DNA from 3 places in the Ancylomarina sp. YFZ004 genome. Region 1 is predicted to be linked to each of the others. Evidence: riboswitches for the same ligand, from Rfam matches in the RefSeq annotation. Region 1 holds a riboswitch; each other region holds the start of a gene.
What was found. A riboswitch is a leader RNA that binds a small molecule or an ion and turns the genes downstream of it on or off. The one in region 1 is predicted to bind thiamine pyrophosphate.

Region 1 (3,279 bases):
TCCCGAATCGCTTCCTGCAATTGTAAGGACTCTATTATATTTCATGATTAGTTGTTTTTGCTGACACATATTTTTAGTTCCATTGCTGCCTTCTTTGGATCGTCATGACTTAGAATTGCTGAAACTACCGCTATCCCTTCTGCGCCACATGATACAATATCGCTCGCATTACTTGTGTTAATACCGCCGATACCAACCATGCGATGCTTGCTTATTTTAGCAATCTCTTTAATGCCATCTAAACCAAGAGCAGGGGCAATATCGTTTTTTGTATCTGTATAGAATACAGGTGATAAACCGATATAATCCACATCTAAAGCGTTAGCTTCCTTTGCCTGCTGAATGTTTTCAATAGATAAGCCAATGATTTTATTCTTGCCAAGTAATTTTCTGGCAACAGAATAAGGTAGATCAGATTGACCAATATGCAGCCCATCAGCATCTACTGCCAGTGCGATATCCACTCGATCATTAATAATTAAAGGAATTTTATAAGGAGCAAGTATGGATTTGATAGCTAAGGCCAGTTCGTAAAATTCTAAACTAGAGCTGTCTTTTTCCCTAATCTGAACCATGCTCACACCACCTTCAATAGCTTCTTTTATAATCACTTCCAGAGGACGGTTTTTTGTTAATCCTCTATCTGTTACGAGATACAGACTCAGATCAAAATTTTTCATACTTCGCCTTTAAATGTGTCTTGATATCATTCTCGGTTAAATTATATAACTGATCGATAAAGTTAACTTGCAGACTGGCTGGGCCAGCTGATTTTATAGCCGCCAACTCACCTGTGATTCCCATAACTGCCATGGTATGAGCAGCTGCTTCGAGTAAATTAGAATTAACAGCAGCAAAAGCTCCCATTAGAGCCGTCGCAGTACATCCCATACCTGTTACGCGTGGCATCATACTTGATCCATTGTGTATGGAAATAAGTTCTTTTCCATCTGTAATAAAATCAAGCTCTCCACTAATTACAACAATAGCTTTATTTTTTATAGCCATTTTTTTTGCTGCATCCACAGCAGTGAAGGTCGATTCTGTACTATCTACTCCTTTAGTTTTTGTCTTTTCATCAACTAAGGACATGATTTCTGAAGCATTACCTCGAATGATCTGAGGTTCACATACCTGGATAATTTGCTTAGCAGTTTGTGTGCGATATATTGTTGCGCCTACACCAACGGGATCAAAAACAATTGGAATCTTCTTCGATTTGGCACGTGCACCAGCTTGAATCATAGCATCCACCCAATGCTCACTTAGGGTTCCCATATTAATCACCAGAGAACTGGCAATATCAACCATGTCGGAAACTTCATCTTCGGCATGAGCCATTACTGGTGAGGCACCAATAGATAATAGAGCATTGGCTGTATTATTCATGACCACATAATTGGTGATATTATGCACCAAAGGTGATTTTTGTCGGATTAATTCTAAATCCTGATAGATTTTTTCAGCTTGTATCATATCATCTAGTTTTTAAAGGCACAAATAGCAACATAATCTCCTGAATCGTAACCTGTGATAGGTTCTTCAGCAACTTGATTTGAATAAAGTGGGTGTTTGGTCAGTGTTTGTGCAAAGTCAAAATTCTTAAAACCTGCCGTACTTAAGTTGTCGATTTTTTCCTGAGTTGTTCTCCAATTGGCAACACGAACCAATTCAATTGGATAGGGATCTCTTGGATTAACACCCTCAAGAAGTGGATGATCCCATGAATCAACAGCTTTGGCTAAATTGTACATCGTTGCATATGAACTTTCCTTAGGAACATCGATAACAACAATCTTTCCTCCTGGACGTAAAGCTGCATAAGCTTTATCGAAAGCTAATTGTAAATCGGTGATATAACTTGGTGTCCCATTAAAAAGTATGGTGTCGTAGTTTTCTTCGCCTAAATTAATTTTTTCAGCGGTGCTAATTTCAACATTTAAACCACGCTTGCGAGCGATCTCTGCCATCCCTACTGAGGGTTCCAAGCCGTTCTTAATTGAGATATTGAATTCCTTATCCAAAATTTCTTCGAATAAGCCACTACCACATCCTACCGAGAATACATCTCCAGGATTTGAAAGAAAATGCGCAACAAGTTTAACTTCTGAATACAAAAGGTTTTGGTTTTCGAGGAACCATGCATCGTAGTCAGATGCGTACTGATCAAAATTTGATTTCATGTCTTAGTTTAATCGTATTATTAAAAGCTCATTCTAATTCCTTAAATTTTAAGAATTATGAATGGAGATTATTAAATATAAGACTGATAGCTATGAAAGGTAGATCTACGAAATAGAAGAAAAGAGTAGTGAATACACCCTTTGTTTTGAATCGTTTTCCTACGCTGCAATTACGCATATCAGGTTCTAGGGTTTTATCTCAGCCTGTATCACAAGCACCCCTAACGGTAAGACAAAGGTATTATTTTTATGATTACAGCAATGAAATGAAGAGGATTCATTTATTCACAAATACAATCAATACTTATAGCGAATTTCATGTGAAAATTTAAACATTTTGTCTATTTTTGAGGAAAATATATACATATGCTAAGTATCTCTCAAATAGTAGAAAAAATCATTGCTCACCAGCCCTTTCTGGCTGAGGCTTTGGTAGAAGGCTTAATCAACGTTTCATCTTTGGCTCGTAAAATTCAACCTGAAGTGGAACAATATTTTGGTTCTGATGTGAAAAGTGGAGCAATCGTCATGTCAATCAATAGATTAATTCCGAAAATGAAGGGAAAAATTTCTCATCTTGGCGCTGAAGTGGTTGTCAGAGATATTATTGTCCGTTCACAATTGATTGATTACACCTATAAGAATTCAAGTATGCTAATTGAGAGACATACTGATTTGCTTAGAGCCATTGGGCCAAACCAGGAGTTCTTTTACACCATGGTTCAAGGGGTTTTTGAATCGAACTTAGTGGTGAGTCAATCTTTAGCTGAACAAGTTGAAGCTATTTTTGAAGAAGAAAGTCTGCTAAGTAAAAGTGGGCGCCTTTCAGCAGTTACCCTTAAGCTTCCAGATGAGAATTCGCAACAAGCCGGTTTCTATTACCACATACTTAAAAGTATTGCATGGGCTGGTATTAATATTCGAGAAGTGATATCTACAACCAACGAATTTACCATTGTGGTAAATGATGATGCCATTGATAAAACCTTCTCTGTTTTAAAGAACTTAGGACAGAGTTAAAAGGAAATAAATATTGAAGAATAATTCTTCAATTATCAGATATAAAAAAAGGGATGCCGTTGGCATCCCTTTTATA
Region 2 (3,279 bases), on a different contig from region 1:
CTCATCATCAATGGCATTTAACTCATCTTTGTGTAAGCGATAAACGTCGCGAATGTTTCTCAGCCAGGGGTTTAGTATTCCCATATCTTCTGCCTGCATAGCCGCTTTTACACCACCACAATTGTAGTGACCACAAATTACCACATGCTTCACCTTAAGGAAGCTAACGGCGTAGTTAATAACCGACATGGCACTTAAATCTGTGTTGGAAACCATATTGGCAATATTTCGGTGAACGAACATATCACCAGGTTTTATACCCATTAAATCTCCGGTAGTAACTCGACTATCAGAACAACCAATGTATAAGATTTCAGGACTTTGATCTTCAGTTAGTTTCTTAAAGTATTCAGGATCTTGATTGAGCTTTTCACTAATCCATTTCCGATTATTATTAAATATGTGTTCGATATCCACTTTTGAGTATTTTGGTTAATATGCATAAGTCAAAAAGAGTATGATCGTTTACTTATTCCAAAATGGATGTAGAAAACGAGTGGTTTATACTCTTATGAGATTAAATATAGTAAAGTTCTTTTTTCCTTGATGTAGACTTGAGAAATAAAAAGAGGAATCTATTAATTTTTATGCTTTCCAAGCTTCTAAGTTCCAGGCACTGTTCCAAAATAGCCATTCCATTTTCGAGGCCATTAAAAAAGCTTCAGTCATTTGCTCTTGTTGAAACTTGGTAGAGTTTTCAGCATATTTATCACAAATTTGAATGGCTTGATTCACTGCACCCGCAAATTCTTCTCCTCCGTAGGTATCGATCCAGACTTGATATGGATTGTCAGAAGAAGTTTGATTGGCAAGGATATAATCACCTACTTCCCTATATATCCAGAAACAGGGCAATACCGCTGCCAGACTGATTTCGATTGGAGCTTGATTTAATTGTTTGTGTAAATACGACGTATATAAAAGACAGCTTGGTGAAGCTTGTTCTGCTTTTTCTTTGAGGAAAGTGCTGTGTAGGCTTTGCTCAACTATCATGGTATCACAGGCGAATTTATAAAATGCTTCGCTATCAATGGCTTGTTTTAATTTACTTGCAATGCCTGCAAGTACTTTCCCAAATTCTGCAAGATAAATGGCATCCTGTTGGATATAAAAATTGAATCGTTCTTTTGAAAGAGTTCCATCAATTAAGCCCTTTATAAAAGGTAGATCAAGAATTTGGGTGTAGGTATCTTTATTTTGTTTCCAGGTGTTTTCGCTCCAACTCATCATTATTTTATTTTAAAAGATGCAGGCAGGGATATGGGCGACAACAGATTGAACTAAATGTCTAAACTAAATATCCATTTTCCTACGCTGCTATTATGCATTTCAGGTTCCAGGGTTTAATCTCAGCCCAATAATGAGCACCCCTAACGGTCATTATTATTATTATTAATCTTCGTCGAGAATATTCTTGACACGTCCCACTTCGCCTGTTTCCAGTTGCACTTTTATGCCATGAGGGTGATTGGGAGATTTGGTGAGTATACGCTTCACGACACCATCTGTTAAATCGCCACTTCGTTGATCTTGTTTTAGTACAATTTCAACTTCTAATCCCACTGTGATATCTTTTCTTTTTTTGCCATCTGGCTGACTATTCTCCATCGTATTTTGTATGCTAATTTTTAGATCAAAGGCTATTTCTATTTGCTTCGACAAGATAAAGCTTCTATTGTTTACTTCAAATGTATTTTTTGTTTTAAGAAGTTTTGACATAGAATTAGGCTGCTTCAGAGATAGATTACCTGAAAAATGAGGTGAAATCAATATAAAATCGGATAAAATTGTGAGAAAATGGAAAAGAAGCCTTAATCTTTTTCGAAATCGATTAAATTTGTATTCAAATCAGATTTATGGGATCCTTACAATATATAGAAAGAAAGAGTGGAAGTCTAGTTAAAGAATTTGTTCCAAGTGAAGGAATGTTAAGATGGCTTTATAATTCTTCTCTGGGTAAAGTAACACTTCACACTCTTGTTAAACGAAAAATGTTAACCATGCTTGGTGGCTGGTATATGAGTAGCCGTTTATCCAAGAAGAAAATTGATAAGTTTATTGCTCAATATCAAATCGATCTATCCAATTATAAGATAACCGATAGTAAGGCCTATCTAAATTTTAACGATTTTTTCTTTAGAAAGATACAAGCAGAGAAGAGACCAATCGGGAATGGTGTTGTTTCACCTGCTGATGGTAAATTGCTTGCTTTTCAGTCTATTACTGATGCTTCTTCATTTTTTGTAAAAGGATCTGAGTTTACGATTAAGTCGTTTCTTAAGAATAAAGAACTAGCTGAAAAATACGCTGACGGATCAATGCTTATTGCTCGTTTGGCTCCAACGGATTACCACCGTTTTCACTTTCCTGCAAGTGGTCTTATTTCAGAATCTAAAGATATAAAAGGTCGTTATTTTTCGGTTTCACCTATGGCTCTAAAAAAGAGTTTGGAGATTTTCTGTCAAAACTACAGAGCATACAGCACGCTAGTTACGGATGATTATGGCGATATCCTTATATCAGAAGTAGGTGCTACCATGGTCGGTAGTATCATCCAAACCTATCAGGATAATTCTCAGATTCAAAAAGGAGAGGAGAAGGGATACTTTGCTTTCGGAGGTTCAACACTAGTCCTATTCTTCGAAAAAGGAAAAGTGAAATTAGCTGATGACCTTCTTGAGAATACTCTTAAAGGTTATGAAACATCCGTGTTTATGGGTGAAAATATTGCCAGTAAAGCGACAGTTTAATTTATTGAGCCAGTTCTAAAAGCTTCATAACGGTTTTCCAATTTCGTGTTGTGGCTTTGCAATCGAACTTCTTTTCGAAAAGTCCATTGGTCATCTTCGTTTTGCTGTATTTATCTGTACAACAAAGAAAAACATGATGACCTACCACTTCGAACTGATCGGTACCAAAATCTTTCTTTTTCAAATCTATAATTCTATCTAAATCTGGTTCTTTATCCAAAAGAGTCAAATGCAGACGGTCAATGCTTATACTTTTATCTTTAAAAAAGGGATTGTCCAATATCACTTGTTCCCATTCAATATATTTTCGAACCATTACAGGTACTTCGAGTTCATATTTGGCAGATATTGCTTGTTGAATTTTGTTGGCAAGCGTTTGATTCGCATCGTCTTTGAGCATTTCAAAAATAACATTACCACTTTGGATATAGGTGATGCAATTTGATAACCCTAATTTGGCAAAGAGGTTTTTCAAATCAGCCATAAGCAGCTTGCGTTTGCCACCTACATTTATGCCTCTTAAAAGAGC
Region 3 (3,279 bases), on a different contig from region 1:
ATTCCACCAATAGCAAGGATGGGAATACTGATCTTTTGGTTTTGGCATTCTTGTAAGATCTGTTCGTAAGCTCCCAGTCCTAAAACAGGTGCTAGATTCTTCTTAGTATGTGTAAAGCGAAAGGGCCCTAAGCCGATATAATCAACACCAGCTTTGTGAAGTTGGCTAACATCATCCATATTGTTGGCAGTGCCTCCAATGATGAAGTTTGACCCGAGAAGTTTTCTAGCTTTAATAGGTGACATATCAACCTTGCCAAGATGTACGCCATGTGCCCTAATTTCTGTTGCCAGATGAACGTGATCGTTTAAGATAAAAGTGGCCTTGTATTGACGGCATATTTTAACAGCCTGCTTGCCCAGTTTAAGAATCTCTTCGTCGGTTTTATTTTTTAATCGTAGCTGAATCCAATTGGCGCCAGCTTCGCATACCGTTTTGATTTGCTCTATTTCATTGAGCTCAGAGAAATCATTTGTGATAAATTGAAAGTTAGAGATAGAAGGTTTGTCTTTCATAGGCTTATAGTTGGCTTGGATGTTTTGATAGCGCTTCGAAACAAGTTCAGAACTTAGGTTTTCTCCTCCCCAAATAGTTCCTAATACAGCACATCCCGCAAATCCTAAATCCAAACATTCTTGAGTGTTTTTCGAACTGATACCTCCAAGAGCAATGCAATTGTTCACTTGTGGGTTATCTTGGAAGAAAGTTTGGATCTCATCTGTATAAAAAGCAGATGGGTAGCCTTTTTTTGAGATTGAATCGAAAATCGGACTCAGGAAGATATAATCGTATTTTTTGTAATTGTTTAAGACTTGCCGTGGTGTATGACATGATCTACTTTGGCTTAAATTTTCATCTTTTATTGAATATTCTTCAGGCTGATTGATGCTTTTGAAATGAATGCCTCCCAACTTGAAGTTCTCAGACAGTTTGTGGTGCTGATGAAGAATCACGCGAGAATGGTATTTTTTAGGTAAACTAATTAGCATTTCATTCAACTGTGAGACCGAGGCATGTGGTTTCCGAACATGCAGACGCTGAAGCCCAGCTAAAAAGAGAGCTTCCCATAAGTGCACTTCATTCTGAATAATTTCAGGAGGTGTAATAACTATTGGTAACATAGGATAGAGAAATAAGTTTTTTTTGAATAATTGATTAACCGCCTTGAGTGGCGCGTATCAATAAAACTTGATCATCTTCCTTTAGTTGGTATTCATCCCACAGGTTTGAGGGGATAATATTGGGGCCTATTGCAACGGCAAGGCCTTTGGGAGCAGTGTCTAGCTGCTTAAGCAGCTGAGAAATATTTGTAGCATCAGCAAAATCAATGCTTTCATCATTTACATAAACCTTCATACGAATTTGTTTTGTAGTAAATGAGAAGAGGCCTTGGCCAATGGTTGATATTCCTACGTCGGTATAATCCGCATCAGGTTATGAGGGTGTGATCTCAGCCCATAGGGCACCCCTTATCAATTACTATGTTCAAAAAAAAATGTGTGTTTTACAGAAGGCTGGTAAACAGAAATCGTATTGGTATTAACTCCCTTCGGCGGCATTATCCACATCAGGTTATTAAGGGTATAATCTCAGCCTGTTATTTAAGGCACCCCCGTAAAACGTTGTCAAATGTATGGAAATATTTTAATAATTAAAGACTAAGAAGGTTTAGTTTCAAATTATTATTTTGTGTTATCTGATGAGCTTGAAGGTTTTTTCTTAATCTGTGTTAGCTCCATTTTTCTAATTCTAGCACGAATGGCACCTTTTGTTCTTTTCAATTTGATAGCCATATCGCCAACGCTTACACCATCAAAAAAAAGATTGATCATCTCATCATCATCCTTTCTATTCCAAGGTTTATAAGCATCTTTATTTTCTTTTTTGATTTCTTTCATTTTATCAAAGTCGTCCTGGTCCATGCTATGTCTTGTATGAGTTAATAAATAGTTTCAGATTGTAAAGATAGCCAGAAGTATTTAGTTTGAGGCTTTGAATATTTATGGAGTTAGTTCTTTCGTTAATGATAAATCAAATCGGAGTTTTTTGTCTTGTTTTATGTTGTTAACGAATTGTTATATTACTAGGAAATATGTTCAGTAAATCTTAGGTTTGTTATTCAAAAACAAAACAATAAAGGAAATAAGTGTTTAATCCTAAATCCCAAAATCGATGAAGTATTTAAGTTTATTGGCTCTATGCCTCGTATTTCTGTCCTGTAATTTTACACAGTCTGATTCTAAGAAACAAAAAACTGAGCCAGCTGTATTAACAGAAGCAAAATCGCTTACATTGAATATTGAGCAAGTTATGGAAGTGGCCGCTGATAAAGTAGGCCAGGAGATCAGTTTTAAAGGCGTGGTGAATCATGTTTGTGCTCACTCAGGAAAGAGATGTATCCTAAAAAGTGCTGATGGGAATTTATCTCTTCGTGTTGAAGCAACGGGTACACTTGAAGGTTTCAATAAGGAAATTGCAGGTAATGATTTATTGGTAACAGGTATTATAAGGGAAAAACGATTAGCAACTTCTGAGATTGATGAGTTGGCATCAGAAGTGATGGAGAAGCATAAGGGTGAAGAAGGTGGGAAACACTGTAGCTCTGAAATGGCAAACATTAAAGAAATGCGAGCTTGGATGAAAGACAACAACAAAGATTATTATGCTATTTATTATATAGACGGAACAAGTTATGAAATTGTGGAGTAAGAAAAATATACGCAAGTGGCTTAGATTAACTCACCGATATTTGGGTTACTTCTTTGTTGGAATAACCCTTATCTATGCCATATCGGGCATTATATTGAATCATAAAAAGAAAGGTGAAGATCCGGCTTATAAGACCGAGTATGTCAATTATCAATTAGCTTCCAGTCTTAGTCCGGATCAATTAACGGCTTATTGGAAGGAGACTATATCTGATTATCCTTTAAACAGAATCATACCTGGAGGCGACAAGTACAATGTCTACCTAAAAGGTGGTTTGGGAACTTACGATCCGATAAGTGGAGAGCTTAGTTTTGAAGTATATGAAAAAAAGCTATGGGTTTATTTTATGAATAAACTGCATTACAACAGCAAAACAGGATGGATCTTAATGGCTGATATTTTTGCCATAGCCTTGCTTGCTTTTGCTCTTTCGGGGATGTTTATGGTTCCTGGGAAAAAAGGCATTATGGGCATAGGTAAATGGTTAATTGCCATTGGTATTATTCTACCATTTCTCTTTTTTCTATAAAGATTAAAGTAAAAATAAAGCTCATTGAAAGTTGATTCTTT

Region 2: it holds a riboswitch for thiamine pyrophosphate, as region 1 does, so the genes downstream of both, tenA (thiaminase II) here and ACXR6G_RS06205 (class I SAM-dependent DNA methyltransferase) in region 1, are expected to answer to the same signal.
Region 3: it holds a riboswitch for thiamine pyrophosphate, as region 1 does, so the genes downstream of both, thiS (sulfur carrier protein ThiS) here and ACXR6G_RS06205 (class I SAM-dependent DNA methyltransferase) in region 1, are expected to answer to the same signal.

Annotation. Positions count from the first base shown of each region.
Region 1 is NZ_JBTCHQ010000003.1:143,055-146,333, reverse strand. It holds gene thiD (bifunctional hydroxymethylpyrimidine kinase/phosphomethylpyrimidine kinase) at 1-45, opposite strand, end outside; gene thiE (thiamine phosphate synthase) at 48-680, opposite strand; gene thiM (hydroxyethylthiazole kinase) at 667-1,476, opposite strand; gene ACXR6G_RS06205 (class I SAM-dependent DNA methyltransferase) at 1,482-2,183, opposite strand; TPP riboswitch at 2,323-2,416, opposite strand; gene ACXR6G_RS06200 (hypothetical protein) at 2,550-3,203, shown strand.
Region 2 is NZ_JBTCHQ010000001.1:295,559-298,837, reverse strand. It holds gene ACXR6G_RS01280 (carbonic anhydrase) at 1-417, opposite strand, end outside; gene tenA (thiaminase II) at 586-1,230, opposite strand; TPP riboswitch at 1,290-1,382, opposite strand; gene ACXR6G_RS01270 (YwbE family protein) at 1,393-1,719, opposite strand; gene ACXR6G_RS01265 (phosphatidylserine decarboxylase) at 1,857-2,750, shown strand; gene ACXR6G_RS01260 (DUF1697 domain-containing protein) at 2,752-3,279, opposite strand, start outside.
Region 3 is NZ_JBTCHQ010000010.1:127,730-131,008, forward strand. It holds gene ACXR6G_RS15490 (thiamine phosphate synthase) at 1-1,121, opposite strand, end outside; gene thiS (sulfur carrier protein ThiS) at 1,156-1,356, opposite strand; TPP riboswitch at 1,390-1,480, opposite strand; TPP riboswitch at 1,528-1,624, opposite strand; gene ACXR6G_RS15500 (hypothetical protein) at 1,683-1,898, opposite strand; gene ACXR6G_RS15505 (hypothetical protein) at 2,173-2,709, shown strand; gene ACXR6G_RS15510 (PepSY-associated TM helix domain-containing protein) at 2,693-3,238, shown strand.